DNA from 4 places in the Xenorhabdus sp. Sc-CR9 genome. Region 3 is predicted to be linked to each of the others. Evidence: predicted binding sites of a transcription regulator. Region 3 holds the regulator's gene; each other region holds the start of a gene.
What was found. The regulator ArgR, encoded in region 3, controls arginine synthesis, uptake and breakdown. The targets are predictions, from matches to a motif close to ANTGAATAAAAATACANT.
Positions count from the first base shown of each region.

Region 1 (4,186 bases), on a different contig from region 3:
AGAACAGTTGGGGCAATTAACCGGATGTCAGTTAACGTCTTATTCTGTACCTGATTCCGACAACAAAGTTTCCGCAGTGCGGGATTGTTTATGTCTGCTGCGCAAAAGTTATCGCTTCAATTCGGATTCTGGCATTGGACAGCTGGCATCGGCTGTTAATCAGGGAGATCGTAAAGGGGTCTCGGCGGTGCTGAATCACGCTTTTCCTGATGTTTATTTCAATCCGCTTTCAGTGGATGAAGATTATCAGCGTTTGCTGACTGAAACAGCTTCTGGCTACTATCAATATCTGACAATGGTGAATGAAGGGGCATCAGAGAAAGCAATTTTGGCGGAGTTTAATCGTTTCCGGTTATTGTGTGGATTAAGAGAAGGGCCATTTGGTGTTGTTGGGCTGAATCAGCGACTGGAGCAATTATTGCACAGAAAAGGTGTTATCACTTTATCTAATAATGTGGAAAACCGCGGCTATGCCGGGCGTCCGGTCATGATATTGCGTAATGACAGTACGCTTGGGCTGTTTAACGGAGATATCGGGATTATGCTCAGAAATCAGGATAATGAACTGAAGGCTTACTTTCAGTTATCTGACGGGCAGATTAAAGGGTTTCAGCCAAGTCGCCTGCCTCAGCATGAAACTGCATATGTGATGACTGTGCATAAATCTCAGGGGTCAGAATTTGAACATACCGCATTGGTATTACCGACTCAATACTCGCCGATAGTCAGTCGGGAATTGGTGTATACCGCGCTGACCCGGGCGCGGGAAAAGTTGACCATTTATGCTCACCGGCCTGTTTTAGACAAAGCGGTTGCCACAACAACCCAGCGCCGGAGCGGATTAGCAGCATGGTTCAACCCGCAGTGAATAAGATTAATGATTCTGTAAATCTAACATTAAGATTTTGGAACGGCGCTGATAGTTATACAGCGCTTGCTTCTCTACGGGTAGCATATCGATCTCTGCGGGTTCAAAACCTTTTTCCTGAAACCAATGAATACTGCGGGTTGTGAGTACGAAAAGTTTTTCCAGCCCTATTTGCTTGGCTTGGGCGGAAATAGCATTTAGCAGGATTTCACCTCGGGAAGAGTTCCGGTAGTCTGGATGCACGGCAACGCAGGCCATTTCCCCGATTTTTTCATCAGAGTAAGAATATAGTGCAGCACAGGCGATAGTGACGTTATCGTGTTCTATCAAAGTGAATTTGTCTATTTCCATTTCCAATTGTTCCCGCGAGCGGCGAACCAAAATACCATGCTGTTCCAATGGACGAATAAGCTCAAGAATGCCTCCGATATCATTAATATTGGCACGGCGGATTTGTTCGGAGCGTTCCATTACAATTTGGGTTCCGATACCTTTGCGGGAAAATAGCTCCTGAACCAGCGAACCATTTTCCTGATAGCTGATCAAATGACTGCGGCGCACTCCACGGCGGCAGGCTTTGATAGCCCCCCTTAAGAAGCGAACAGTTCCTGAATAGTGTTCGTCAGCTTTTTCCAATTCATGCAGACGGGATTCCCCTTCGCTGGGAAAAAGTTCTGATAAGGTGTTGTTTTCAGCATCAAGTACGCCCTGTGACGAGCAAAAGCCGATTAATTTTTCTGCTTTTAATTTGATTGCCAACTGTGTTGCGACTTCTTCGGATGTCAGGTTAAAACTTTCTCCCGTGACGGAAACGGCAACTGGCCCAATCAGCACAATCGCGTTATTGTCTAATTGCTGGTTGATGGCTTCTTCATCAATGCGGCGGATCTTGCCACTGTGGTAATAATCAATGCCATCATCGATCCCTAAAGGCTGGGCGATAATAAAATTACCACTAACCACTTTAATATGGGCGCCCTGCAATGGTGTATTACTCAGGCTCATGGAAAGACGTGCAGTAATATCCAATTGTAACAACCCCGCGACTTGCTTAACGAGATCCAATGTTTTGGTATCAGTCACTCTGGTATGTTTGTGATAGACCGACAGGCAGTTATGCTCCGCAATATTTTGTTCGATCTGTGGGCGAGCGCCGTACACGACGATTAAACGAATGCCTAGATTATGCAGCAATCCAATATCGTTAATGATGTTGGAGAAATTTTCATGGGCGATAGCTTCACCTCCCAACATAATGACAAAAGTCTTTCCCCGGTGTGCATTGATATACGGAACCGATTGCCGGACGATTTCAACCAATTCGGTACTGCTCTCTTTCATTAAAACTCTCTCCGAATGAATTTTTATGCGTATTTTATGTATTTTTATTCCTTTTGATGGGAAATGGCAAGAGGAAAAATGGATAAAAATAACGTTATTATTTATATTGATATAAATAGATTGAGAGAGCATAAAATGCTTTTTTTGATGACAGCGATTCTCTAATTAATTAGAGTCTCCGCCTAACGATTATTTTTAGCAAAAATTACTGGGTTTGGCTGTTTTTAAATGGAATAAACGATGAGTCATTCAGACTATAATTCTTCACGTCGCCGTCTGCTGAAAGGCGCAGCAGCTGTATGGTTATTAAGCGTTAGTCCAATAGGTTATGCAGCAAACTCAAAAGTAATTGCTGTCCGTATTTGGCCGGCATCAAGTTATACCAGAGTGACGTTGGAGTCTAGTATTCCACTTAAATACCGCCAATTCTCACTTTCAAATCCCAACCGTATTGTCATTGATTTACAGGGTATCCAGATCAATAGTGTCCTGAGCAGTATGGGAGCACAGGTTCAGCAGCGTGATCCCTACCTGAAATTGGTGCGGGCAGGGCAATTTGATCCCAAAACGGTGCGCTTGGTATTTGAGATTAAACAACCTGTTGTTCCGCACATTTTTACGCTGCCGCCGATTGCGAAATTTAAGCATCGCTTGGTATTAGATCTTTATCCTAAAAAGGCAGCAAATGTGGATGATGATCCTTTACTGGCTTTGCTTGAAGAGTACAACAGCGGGGATTTGGAAAAGCATTTGCCTGCGAAGGCGCGTAAACCCGGTAAAGCAGGAAAAGATCGGCCGATTGTGATTATGCTCGATCCCGGTCACGGTGGCGAAGATTCGGGAGCCATTGGGAAATACAAAACCCGTGAAAAAGATATTGTGTTGCAAATTGCTCGTCGTTTACAGGCTCTCATTAAACGTGAACCCGGCATGAAAGTTTATATGACCCGTAATGAAGATGTATTTATTCCTTTGAAAGTGAGGGTAGCAAAAGCCCGCAAGATGCGCGCTGATCTATTTGTTTCTATTCATGCAGATGCCTTTACAAATCGATCTGCGCGGGGTTCATCGGTATTTGCGCTTTCCACTAAGGGAGCAACCAGCAATACCGCCCGATTTTTAGCTCAGACTCAGAACGAGGCTGACTCGATTGGGGGAGTCAGTAAAAGTGGTGATAAATATTTAGATCATACTATGCTGGATTTGGTTCAAACCGCGACGATTAACGATAGCCTGAAATTTGGTGATGAAGTGCTCAAGCGGATGGGGAAAATTAATAAATTGCATAAAAATAGCGTCGATCAGGCGGGGTTTGCGGTATTAAAAGCGCCAGATATTCCTTCTGTTTTAGTGGAAACTGCATTTATTAGTAATCTGGAAGAAGAACGTAAATTGAAAACAGCAAGATTCCAGCAACAAATAGCAGAATCTATTTTTGCTGGTATTAAGGCTTATTTTAAAAATGGTGCCGAATTAGCTCGGCGGTGAAATATCCGCCTTGAATAAATTCTATGAAAAGCTATTGCTAAAAGTAACAACCTGCAATCAGTTTTAACTATTTTTATTGGGAAATCTGGGGAGTTTGTATAAGTAATAAATAAAATTCTAAGGGATTTGGATACAACAGGAATAGATGTATTAAGAAAAGTTGGTTGCGGGGGCCGGATTTGAACCGACGACCTTCGGGTTATGAGCCCGACGAGCTACCAGGCTGCTCCACCCCGCGTCCGTCTATTTGCAAACTTGATTATCAATAGTGTTCGTTACTAATGATTAGTGCAAATACTTACTAAATAATGACATCGTAAAAAATTGGTTGCGGGGGCCGGATTTGAACCGACGACCTTCGGGTTATGAGCCCGACGAGCTACCAGGCTGCTCCACCCCGCGTCCGTCTATTTGCAAACTTTGATTATCAATAGTGGGCAAATACTGAATGATGACATTCTTTATTATCAGATTTTTACTTTCTATAAA
Region 1 covers NZ_CAWQTY010000244.1:70,322-74,507, reverse strand. The annotation lists gene recD (exodeoxyribonuclease V subunit alpha) at 1-868, shown strand, start outside; gene argA (amino-acid N-acetyltransferase) at 875-2,209, opposite strand; gene amiC (N-acetylmuramoyl-L-alanine amidase AmiC) at 2,450-3,697, shown strand; tRNA gene AACQ81_RS19565 (tRNA-Met) at 3,859-3,935, opposite strand; tRNA gene AACQ81_RS19560 (tRNA-Met) at 4,023-4,099, opposite strand.
Region 1: argA (amino-acid N-acetyltransferase) is a predicted target of ArgR. The motif match lies at 2,245-2,262, and genes of this name have one in related genera.

Region 2 (4,186 bases), on a different contig from region 3:
TTGTTTAATTAAGAGAATATTTTTTCTAAAATGTTTAATTTTTCATATAAATCAAATGGTTGTGTGGATATAGTTTAATGTGATGATTATCAACATATTGAAAAATTGTGCATGGTGATAAAGGCGACAGAGTCACTTTCTGGTTTTTGACCGGAAGTAAGTGGGAGATATCTCCAATTCGCTTAAGAATACAGGATTCAAGTGAGTTGGAGATATTTGCATTTAATTTTTGCAGTATGAACGGGCACAATATGAATCAACAATTATAAAACTAGATTTTGCACCATTGTCGCCACCATTACCGCCTTAATGGTATGCATACGGTTCTCAGCCTGATCAAACACAATGCTGTGTTTCGATTCAAACACGCCATTGGTCACTTCCAACCCGCCATATAAATTGAATTCTTCTGCCAGTTGCTTGCTGAGCGTGGTTGCTTCATCATGAAAAGCAGGGAGGCAATGCAGGAATTTCACCTCTGGATTACCTGTCATTTCCACAACACCCATATTGACCTGATAGGGTTTCAGCAATGTAATGCGTTCTTGCCAGACTGATTTAGGCTCTCCCATTGATACCCAAACATCGGTATACAGAAAATCAGCTTCTTTTACACCTTGTGCAATATCTTCTGTCAGAGTGATCTGACCGCCAGTTTTTTCTGCCAGTTTTTGGCATCCTTCAACCAAATCTGCGTCTGGCCAGCACGCTTTTGGAGCGATTAAGCGGAGATCCATACCTGTTAATGCAGCTGCTTCAAGCATAGTATTGCCCATGTTGTTGCGGGCATCGCCTAAATAGGCAAATTTGATTTCAGATAGCAGTTTTTGGCTGTGCTCCTGCATTGTGAGTAAATCAGCCAGAAGTTGGGTCGGGTGGAATTCATCGGTCAATCCATTCCAAACCGGAACACCTGCGTATTGCGCCAGCGTTTCGGCGATTTGTTGCCCGTAGCCACGATATTGTATTCCGTCATATAGACGGCCAAGCACCCGCGCAGTATCTTTGATGGATTCTTTGTGCCCGATTTGGCTGCCACTTGTGCCTAAATAGGTAACACTGGCTCCTTGATCATGAGCAGCGACTTCAAATGCACAGCGTGTACGGGTTGAGTCTTTTTCAAAAATAAGGGCTATATTTTTCCCTGCAAGTAAAGGAAGCTCTTGTCCTGATTTTTTATTCGTTTTTAATTTTTTGGCAAGTGTTAAAAGAGTATTAATTTCTACAGGAGTAATATCGAGCAATCTTAGTATTGAGCGTTGAAAAAACGGATTCATTATGCATGGACTCCATGAGCGCAATATTGAATTTATATTCAATATATACCGATTAAAAATTCAATTGCAAGCCCTGGCTTTGGTGTTTGTAATAGTGATGGTATTAAGACGGCTGATGAATCAGTAGATTATGGTTTGTATTTCTCTTTGGACAAAAGGGGATAGATATATCCTTTGTTTAGAAAAGATGGGAGAATGCAAAGCAGGACAGCCAACTGACGGAGGGGATTGGCATGGCAGACCCACATGCTTTAGAAGAACAGCGCGAAGAAACTCGTTTGATCATTGAAGAATTATTGGAAGATGGCAGCGATCCTGAAGCGCTTTATATTATTGAACACCACTTTTCGGCGGAAAACTTCGATCAACTGGAAAAAGCAGCACTCGAAGCATTTAAGTTAGGTTATGAAGTGACGGATGCGGAAGAGCTGGAAACAGAAGATGGTGTTGTTCTGATGTGTTGTGATGTGATCAGCGAAAGCCGATTGGAGGCTGACTTGATCAATACGCAGGTTGAACAACTGCTGGATCTGGTTGAAAAAATGGGTGTGAATTACGATGGTTGGGGAACGTATTTTGAAGATCCCAATGCATCGGATGATGAAGATGATAGCGGTGATCTCTTCCCACCGGAAGAAGATCAGCCGAGACTTCACTAAGATGTTTCTAACATCACATTAAGACCGAATGCCCCACTTGAACTGTGGGGCTGATTTATTGAAGATAATGGTTTGTTATAGTGATTTTATCATTTTTACTTCACAATCGCTGTGACTAGTATTGCCAAGTGCCTCATCAAGATAGCTGAAGCCCAATTTTTCATATAGGGCAATAGCTGCTTTCAAATTTTCCGTTGTTTCCAGATAACAGGCAATAAAAAAGTGCGTGATCGAACTCGATACATTGATAACCTGGCTGTTTGGTGCATTAACTTGATTTGACTTCAATTTGATCTGAATAGTGAAGCTGAAAATAATGTTCTAAAAACTCAATGGTGACTCTGATGCGAGCAGACATCGCCAGACGAGTGACATAAACCGCCCAGATGTTCGCGGATTGATAATATTCAGGCAGAATATGAACTAATGCACCTGATTTGATATTTTCCCTGACATCCCAATAGGAACGTAAAGTAATACCATTCCCATCAAGGCACCACTGGTGGATAATTTCACCATGGTTGGACGACATCGGCCCGGTAACTTTCACGGATTGGTATCCCGCACTACTTTGTAACTGCCAGATGCCAAAAGGATGATCCCGCTCTTTGATGACCAGACAGGCGTGAGAGGGCAACTCATTCAGTGATTTTGGCACCGGATGACGAGCGAGATAAGAGGGCGCTGCGCATAGGATGCGACGATTGGATGCGAGTTTTCGTGCGATAAGATTATTATCAATATCATCGCCAACACGAATATCCAAATCAATGCCTTCTGTGACTAAATCAATAATACGATCTTCCACATCAAACCGGATCTCTAATTGGGGATAGGTTCGGAGGAGTGCAGATAGCGCAGGGGCCACGAATTGCCGTCCAAAGCCAAAACTACTGACAATCCTGATTGTTCCTTGAGGTTCTTGCCGAAGTTCAGAAAGCTCATCAAGCATCTGATTGACATCATTCAGAATACGTTGTGCCCATTCGTATATCCGCTCACCATCCTCCGTAATTGATACCCTGCGTGTCGTTCTGTGCAATAGGGTAACATTCAATACACTTTCTAATATTGCGATGCGTTTACTGATAAAAGCCGGAGAAACCCCCATTTCTTCCGCAGCAGCGGCAAAGCTTGCTCTCTTGGCGACTAAAAGGAAAACACGGAGATCCTGTAAAATAGGCAGATTATTCATATATCGTAAATTATGTTTCTACATTTTTTGGATTGAATACAATTCAGTCAATTATAAAATAGCTGAAAAGTCAATTTTGTATCCTGATAAATGAGAGATATCTAATGAAACAACCGTTCAAGATTGCGGCGATCCCTGGGGATGGAATTGGTCATGAGGTGCTTCCGGAAGGAATTAGAGTATTACAAACTGTGGCTGAAAAGTGGGATCTCCATTTATCGTTTGACTCTTTCGAATGGGCCAGCTGTGACTATTACCTTAAGCATGGCACCATGATGCCTGATGATTGGTTTAATCAGTTAACGGCGTTTGACGCGATCTATTTTGGTGCTGTCGGTTGGCCTGAAAAAGTGCCTGATCATATTTCGCTTTGGGGGTCATTACTGAAATTCCGCCGTGAATTTCAGCAGTATGTCAATTTACGTCCGGTACGTCTCTTACCGGGAGTGCCTTGTCCGTTAGCCAATAAAAAACCGGAAGATATCGATTTTTATGTCGTCAGGGAGAATACCGAAGGGGAATATTCAGCGATTGGTGGCCGTCTGCATGAAGGGACGGAGCATGAAGTGGTGATCCAGGAATCGGTTTTTACCCGCCGTGGTGTTGATCGTATATTGAAATATGCGTTTGAATTAGCGCAAAGCCGCCCTCGTAAGCGGCTGACATCCGCGACTAAATCAAACGGTATTGCGATCAGTATGCCTTACTGGGATGAGCGGGTTGAGGCGATGGCAAAACAATATCCGGAGATTAAATGGGATAAGCAGCATATTGATATTCTTTGTGCGCGATTTGTGTTGGAGCCGGAACGGTTTGATGTCGTTGTCGCTTCCAACTTATTCGGCGATATTCTGTCTGATCTTGGGCCTGCCTGTACAGGCACCATCGGGCTTTCGCCGTCTGCCAACCTGAATCCGGAAAGAAATTTTCCTTCCTTATTTGAGCCTGTTCATGGATCAGCCCCCGATATTTATGGCAGAAATATTGCCAACCCAATCGCGATGATTTGGTCTGGTGCCATGATGCTCCAGTTCTTGGGCGAAGATGATGAACGT
Region 2 covers NZ_CAWQTY010000196.1:11,983-16,168, forward strand. The annotation lists gene argF (ornithine carbamoyltransferase) at 264-1,277, opposite strand; gene rraB (ribonuclease E inhibitor RraB) at 1,511-1,936, shown strand; partial or broken gene AACQ81_RS14470 (GNAT family N-acetyltransferase) at 2,012-2,155, opposite strand; gene AACQ81_RS14475 (LysR substrate-binding domain-containing protein) at 2,205-3,131, opposite strand; gene AACQ81_RS14480 (tartrate dehydrogenase) at 3,236-4,186, shown strand, end outside.
Region 2: argF (ornithine carbamoyltransferase) is a predicted target of ArgR. The motif match lies at 1,303-1,320, and genes of this name have one in related genera.

Region 3 (4,186 bases):
CTTTCAGCGCTGCTTTGAGTTTTTCATTGGCGTACAGGTCCAGTTTCATCTGAACTTCACCTTGGACATTGGATACGCCACTTGTACCTAAAATATCAACCAAGCCAGCTTTGTTGATGTCTCGATGAATAATTTTGGCCCCTAATTTGATGGCAGACAGCAGTGCGGTTAGTTCACCCGTAGCATGAGGAAAGTCTTGCTGTTTTTCGACGATGAATTCGCCTAATGTTTTCATGACAAAGGCCTTGAATTTGATTGTGGTTTTAGGAAGCGTGCTTCACTTTCGTGTTGCACTCATGCGCGGGCAGTTTAGCTAAAGAATCAAATGATTCATAGGTTATTGCATTTCTAATATCTGATTTGATGGTTAGAATAGTGATACAGTTCATGATATCGGATAGAAATAAATGCGTATTCATATTCTTGGCATTTGCGGTACTTTCATGGGAGGGTTAGCGATCCTCGCTCGTTCACTGGGTCATGAAGTTACTGGCGCTGATGCCAATGTGTATCCACCAATGAGTACCCTGCTGGAGAAACAAGGCATCGAGTTGATTCAAGGGTACGATCCTGTACAACTCGATCCTGCACCAGATATGGTAGTTATCGGCAATGCCATGACCCGCGGTAATCCCTGTGTGGAAGCAGTGTTGGAGCGTGGAATTCCTTACACCTCTGGCCCACAGTGGCTGCATGATCACGTATTGCCGGAGCGTTGGGTATTAGCAGTGGCCGGCACTCACGGGAAAACAACAACGGCGGGTATGCTTACATGGATTCTGGAAGCCTGTGATTATAAACCGGGATTCTTGATTGGTGGTGTTCCGGGAAATTTTACTGTTTCAGCACAAATCGGTGAAAGCCCGTTTTTTGTGATTGAAGCGGATGAATATGACAGTGCTTTTTTTGATAAGCGTTCTAAATTTGTTCATTACAGCCCACGTACACTGATCATGAACAACCTTGAGTTTGATCACGCAGATATTTTCGAAAATCTGGCCGCCATTCAAAAACAATTCCATCACCTTGTCAGAGTTGTGCCAAGCTCAGGTAAAATCATTGTTCCCGATAATGACATGAATTTAAAAAATGTCCTTTCTATGGGGTGCTGGAGTGAGCTGGAACTTCTCGGAGAAACCGGAAGCTGGCAGGCGAAAAAAGTCAGTCAGGATAGTAGCAACTACCAAGTATTCCATCATGGTGAACTGGTAGGTGAGGTGGGCTGGTCATTAGTCGGTGAACACAATATGCATAATGGCTTGAGTGCAATTGCCGCAGCCCATCATATCGGGGTTCAACCTGCGGATGCCTGTCAGGCATTGGATCGCTTTATCAATGCCCGTCGTCGTCTTGAATTGCGTGGTAAAGTCAATGGTATCTCGGTTTATGACGATTTTGCTCATCACCCAACAGCTATTTTAGCGACTCTGGAAGCGTTGCGAAGTAAAGTTGGTGGAATGACGCGTATTCTGGTCGTGCTGGAGCCGCGTTCTAATACCATGAAAATGGGAATGAGCAAAAATGACATTGCACCTTCAATGGGGCGTGCTGATGAAGTTTTCCTCTATCAGCCAGCCAATATGCCGTGGCAGGTTATTGAAATTGCAGAACAGTGTATTCAGCCCGCTCGCTGGAGTGCGGATATTGATACTTTGGTTCGGATGATTGTCGAAACGGCGCAACCGGAGGATCATATCCTTATTATGAGCAACGGCGGATTTGATGGTATCCACGAGAAATTACTGGCTGAGTTGGCTAAGAAAGCAGATACAGTTTAATTGAAAGATCTTCGGAGTAAGGGGGGCGCACTGATTGGGCGATCCTCTCTTCATCTAAATATATTCAGTGTGTGCCTGCCGCATACATTAATTAGCTTTCTTGGTATACGGCAGATATAGATTAAAGTTCCTGCTCAAATAGATTGAGGATCGCCTCATAGAGCTGCTTTGTCGTAAGGTTTTGGGCTGGCGTGGTAAAAATAGTGTCATCACCTGCAATGCTGCCAAGAATTCCTTCAGCTTTACCCAATGAATCCAACAGGCGTGCAATTAGTTGTGCTGCACCCGGGCTTGTGCGTATGACCACAACACTGTGATTATAATCGACATCTAATACCAGATTCTTTAGCGGACTGGTGGCTGTGGGTACACCCAATTCTGCTGGCAGACAGTAGACCATTTCCATTTTTGCATTACGGGTTCGCACAGCACCAAATTTTGTCAGCATCCGGGAAACTTTAGATTGGTTGATATTTTCGAACCCCTCTTCCTGAAGCGCTGAAACAATTTCACCTTGAGAGCTGAATTTTTCTTCTTTCAATAATGCTTTGAAAGCTTTTACCAAATCGTCCTGTTTCGAAGGAACACGCATATTTCACCATCGTTAAATCCGTTATAAGGCTGATATTATGCAAAAGAGTGAATTTTTATTCAAGAAAGAGAAGGGAAAACCAAGATACAGAGCATAATTGTATATTCTTTCCCATATTACCTTATTTATAATCAGGGTATTGAACATTTTATTTTTGCCTATTTTCATTTTCATAGAGTAAGCATAGTAAATACATTGTTAATTAAATGGTGTTGTTTGATTCGGCAGGAGAGTGTAAGGTGATCGACCTATTAATTAATAGGATAATTAGAATAATTATCAAAAAAGTGTCCATTATCTCATTAACAGATAAGCCTTTTGTCTAGAATAAAACAACTATTATGTTCCATCCGCAGGTCATTGGGTGGATAATTTAGCTGTTAACAGATTGTTTTAATACGTAGTGATGAGTGGAGGAGAGTCTTCCTTATCATTGTTGTAATGATGGGAAAAATGAAAGCACTCTCTTAACCAGACAAGTTTAAGTTTTTTACAGCACTTATTTAAGGAGTATCAGGATGAAAGTTGCAGTTCTCGGTGCAGCCGGTGGTATTGGTCAGGCACTTGCCCTTCTACTCAAGACCCAACTTCCTTCAGGTTCAGAACTTTCCTTGTATGACATTGCTCCGGTGACCCCGGGTGTGGCAGCCGATCTGAGTCATATCCCAACGGAAGTTAAAGTCACTGGTTTTGCTGGTGAAGATGCAACCCCTGCACTGGCAGGTGCAGATGTGGTATTGATTTCTGCGGGTGTCGCCCGTAAGCCTGGTATGGATCGTTCCGACCTATTTAATATCAATGCGGGGATCATTCGTAATCTGGTACAGCAGATTGCTAAAACTTGTCCAAAGGCATTAATCGGAATTATTACTAACCCTGTCAACACCACTGTGGCGATTGCGGCTGAGGTTCTGAAAAAAGAAGGTGTTTACGATAAAAACCGTCTGTTCGGTGTAACAACTCTGGATATTATCCGTTCCAACACTTTTATTGCTGAATTGAAAGGCAAAAAACCAGAAGAGCTGGAAGTTCCAGTTATCGGTGGGCACTCAGGTGTGACTATTTTGCCTCTGCTGTCTCAAATTCCTGATGTTAGTTTCACTGACGAAGAAATTGAAGCATTGACCAAACGTATCCAGAATGCGGGAACTGAAGTGGTTGAAGCAAAAGCAGGTGGCGGATCTGCAACTCTGTCTATGGGGCAGGCTGCTGCACGCATGGGGTTGTCTATGATCCGTGCCCTGCAAGGCGAAAGCAATGTTATCGAATGCAGTTATGTTGAGGGTGATGGCAAATATGCGCGTTTCTTCGCTCAACCAGTTCGCTTGGGTAAAAATGGTATTGAAGAACATTTAGATATTGGCAAGCTGAGCGATTTTGAACAAAAATCACTAGATAACATGCTGGATGTTTTGAATACAGATATTGAATTAGGCGAAAAATTTATTAATGATTAATTTATTTAATTTGTAATTTATTAATATACAAATTAATTTAAATATATTAGTTAACTAAAACCGCTAGTTTAAAAATAACTAGCGGTTTTTCTATGAATAATTAAATTAATAGTTAATTATTCTTTTTATCTCGAATTTTTCTTTCTAATAGTTCTCCTGTATTGCGATCGAAATAACGGCTTGGCCATATTTCAGACGGATGCAATTCTAAGTAATTCGCTATTATCCATTCTCCCTTGGGCCATGGGCGAGAAAGTGTATTCGCCAAAGTTGATGAACTTAGCCCCGCTTCACGAGAAACGGCTGCCAGAGTCGTTCCACGTTTACGTAAAGCGGCAATAATATCAGCAGGATGCCAA
Region 3 covers NZ_CAWQTY010000234.1:4,285-8,470, reverse strand. The annotation lists gene fbp (class 1 fructose-bisphosphatase) at 1-235, opposite strand, end outside; gene mpl (UDP-N-acetylmuramate:L-alanyl-gamma-D-glutamyl-meso-diaminopimelate ligase) at 408-1,778, shown strand; gene argR (transcriptional regulator ArgR) at 1,900-2,370, opposite strand; gene mdh (malate dehydrogenase) at 2,889-3,827, shown strand; gene AACQ81_RS18885 (helix-turn-helix domain-containing protein) at 3,940-4,186, opposite strand, start outside.

Region 4 (4,186 bases), on a different contig from region 3:
ATGGCGGAAGTATCTAAACCACCTGAATATGCCAGAACGATTTTTTTAATATTTTTAGTCATAGAAGTAACCTTTTTAATTACGCCAGAATTCGTGTGCCAACGGGTATGCCATTAAATAAAGCAACCAACTGCTCTGCATGTCGCCAACTCGCAATATCCACGGGTTGCCCAAGTGTTTTTGCCGCATCCAATGCTGCTTTTACTTTCACTATCATGCCGTCGGTAATAATGTCCTGTTCAATTAACTGTTCGATCCTTTCCGCCGTGGCTTCCGGGATTTTTTGACCTTTTCCATCCAGAATTCCGCTGACATCAGACAAAAAAACCAAATCCGCATTTAACACCTGAGCGATGGCAGTTGCCGCCTGATCGGCGTTCACATTCATTAATTCACCATGTTCGGTGATACCGATTGAGCTGATAATCGGTATATAGCCCACATCCAGCAAAATTTTCAGGAGATCGGGTTTCCCCGGCAGCGCTTTTCCTGTGTGCCCAAACTCTTTATCAAGTTGGGATACCGTCACAACGCCTCCGTCTCCCAGACATAACCCAATAGCAGGTAAACGGAGCTTTGTTGCCCATGCCAACAACTTTTTGTTAGCAGTCCCTGCCAATGTGCCTGCAATAATATCGATTTGATCTTCCGGTGTGACCCGCAAGCCCTGCTTCTTCAAAATCGGCAACTGCAATTTCTGCATCAGCTTATCAACCAAACAACCACCACCATGCACAATAATCAGCTGACGTTTATGAGTTTTTCGGTATAACTGCAACGTAGTAAATAACCGCTCCAGCGCTTCTTCATTGTCTAATAACACACCACCCAACTTGATAACTAACGGAACCATCGGCTTTATCCTCTGTCAGTATTAAATTTGTCGGAATCTTAATTTTTCGGAATGAACTTAAAGCAACGCCTGCGTTTCTTCATACCCAAAACGAATATTCATGCATTGCACCGCCTGTGCTGCTGCACCTTTCAACAAATTATCCTCAGCACCCACGATAATCAGATGTTGCCCCTGAACAGCAAAACCAATATCGCAGAACGGCAAACCAACGACAGCTTTCAACGCGGGGAATCCTTCGCTGTATAAACGAACCAGTGGTTTATCGTGATACGCCTGCTGATAAGCTTCACTAACCTGTTCTTCTGTTACACCGGATTTCAATTTGCAGGTGATTGTGGCCAAAATCCCTCGTGAAAAATTGCCCAAATGAGGTGTAAAGATCACTTCAGTGCCTAAATGCGTTGCAATTTCAGGTTGATGACGATGATTAAAAACACCATAAGGCTGCAAACTCACTTCACAAAAGCTGTTGATGATTGATGCCTTCCGCCCTGCGCCGCTGACACCACTGACCGCATTGATGACAGGCCAATGCCCGGTATCCAGTAAATTTTTTTCAAGCAATGGCTTCAATGAAAGTTGGGAAACAGTGGGATAACATCCGGGAACCGCAATCAATCGTGCTTGCTTGATTTTTTCTGCCTGCCACTCTGCCAGCCCGTACACAGCTTGCGCTAACCATGCGGCATTTTTATGCTCGAACCCGTAGTATTTTTTATAAAACTGTGTATTTTGTACTCGGTAGGCACCTGATAAATCAAACACAATACAGCCCGCTTCCAGAAATAACGGTGCAATGTCATGACTGACTTCATGAGCAGTTGCGAGGAAAACCACATCAATACCTTTCGCTGCTTCAAACACATCAGTCAATGGTTGTAAGGACAAATCAAGGATGCCCTTATATTGCGGATGAAGTTTTGAAAAAGGCTTTCCCGCATCTGAACTTTGAGAAGAAACCATCAAGCCGGAGATGTGGACATGGGAATGACGTTGCAGATATGCTGCTAACTCAGCTCCGGTATAACCACTGGCACCAACTATCAATGTATTCAGCATGGGATTTATTCACCTTATTAGTGTTAACCAACAGTGTTAACCAACGATATAATTGCATTTGTATGCAATTAATCTGCATGAATATTGATACTATTATGAGTAAGGGCTGTCAACAGTGAATATGAAATTACCGGCATTTATTAAGTTATATCATCAGCTCATTGCAGCTCCATCTATCAGCGCAAATGATGCTGAACTAGACCAAAGTAATGAAGTTGTTATCAATCTACTGGCGGAATGGCTAAAAGAGATTGGTTTTTCGATTGAAATTCAACCCGTCCCTGAAACCCGGGGCAAATTCAATCTACTGGCAACATTGGGTAGTGGTTCAGGTGGTTTGCTGCTATGTGGTCATACGGATACCGTCCCTTTTGATGAGGGATGCTGGACACAAGATCCATTCACACTGACAGAGCGCGATGGCAAGTTATATGGTCTCGGCACGGCGGACATGAAGGGCTTTTTTGCCTTTATCATTGATGCAGTACGGGATATTGATGTCAGCAAACTGTCTCATCCCCTTTATATCTTGGCTACTGCTGACGAAGAAACATCAATGGCAGGTGCGCGTTATTTTGCTGCCAATGCCAACATTCGGCCTGATTTCGCTATCATAGGCGAACCCACATCATTACAGCCAATCCACGCCCATAAAGGGCATATGGCCCAAGCAATCCGCATAGAAGGAAAATCAGGGCATTCCAGTGATCCGGCACGGGGCGTCAATGCTATTGATCTGATGCACGAGTCCATCACCCAGCTGATAAAACTACGTAATACTTTGCAGGAGCGTTATCACAATCCGGCTTTCGTCATTCCTTATCCCACCATGAATTTCGGTCATATTCACGGCGGAGATGCCGCAAACCGCATTTGTGCCTGCTGTGAACTGCATATGGATATCCGCCCGCTTCCCGGACTGACCTTACAGGATTTGAACGGATTGCTGAATGACGCACTGGAACCCGTGAAACAGCGCTGGCCGGGACGCCTGAGCGTGACAGAACTTCACCCACCCATTCCGGGTTATGAGTGCCCGACAGACCACAAACTGGTTGGCGTGATTGAAAAATTGTTGGGAACAAAAGCGGATACAGTCAATTACTGTACGGAAGCGCCCTTTATTCAGGAACTGTGCCCGACATTGGTCTTGGGACCGGGGTCGATTGAACAGGCGCATCAGCCCGATGAATTTTTGGACATGGCATTTATTGAACCAACAAGAAAACTGCTTTCACAGCTTGTAGAGCATTTTTGTTTGGATGGTGGTTAACTTTCACTACATATAATAACCTCAGTGAGTACATTGAAGCTTTTCGTTTTGTCTCTATTAAGAGTGGGCCGAAAATGATTGGGACCGTGGTCCCAATCCAGACCGCCTGCCGTAATGCTCGTATTGACGCGACCGCCACTCCGATGATGCTGACCGCTGACGTCCTCCTGGCTGACTTTGCTCTCACCGAGTTCCACCTTGCCCTGTGGGCTGCGGATCGCGCCGCCGATCAGTTGGGGTTGTTTGGCCAACGATTTGCAGCGCCACGCCGTTCTTACCGATAATAGCCGATTGTTCGCCACATTCCCATGTGCCACCCCAAACATGAATTTCTTTCCTGATCACTTTGAATATTCCTCATTGGGAATAAGACATTTCTCGATTGACTAAAAACCCAGCTTCAACCATTCTATTTGGACATCTAAACGGATAGACATATAAACATTTAAGCATCTAAACGTAAGCGGATATCACAAAAAAGATCCGATTGTTCACGAGGGCACAGGGTATGAGTTTTTTCCATGCAAATCAGCGAGAAGCGCTGAATCAGAATCTGGCTGAACTTGAAGGGCAGATTCGAGTTTCCTTTGAATTCTTTCCACCCAGCACTGCTGAGATGGAACAAACCCTGTGGAAATCTATTGATCGCTTAAGCAAGCTGAAACCTAAATTTGTTTCCGTCACCTATGGTGCCAACTCTGGTGAGCGTAATCGTACCCACAGCATCATCAAAGGAATCAAAGAAAAAACTGGCCTTGATGCAGCTCCGCACCTGACTTGCATTGATGCCAACCGTGAAGAACTGCGCACTATTGCCCATGATTATTGGCAAAGTGGCATTCGTCATATCGTGGCATTGCGGGGCGATTTACCTAATAATAGTTGTAGACCAGGAATGTATGGTGCTGATTTAGTTGAGCTATTAAAAGAAGAGGCGGATTTTGATATTTCCGTTGCGGCTTACCCAGAAGTACATCCAGAAGCGAAAAGCGCGCAGT
Region 4 covers NZ_CAWQTY010000165.1:30,653-34,838, reverse strand. The annotation lists gene AACQ81_RS08055 (argininosuccinate synthase) at 1-62, opposite strand, end outside; gene argB (acetylglutamate kinase) at 80-853, opposite strand; gene argC (N-acetyl-gamma-glutamyl-phosphate reductase) at 911-1,915, opposite strand; gene argE (acetylornithine deacetylase) at 2,031-3,188, shown strand; gene AACQ81_RS08035 (hypothetical protein) at 3,372-3,533, opposite strand; gene metF (methylenetetrahydrofolate reductase) at 3,697-4,186, shown strand, end outside.
Region 4: argC (N-acetyl-gamma-glutamyl-phosphate reductase) is a predicted target of ArgR. The motif match lies at 1,967-1,984, and genes of this name have one in related genera.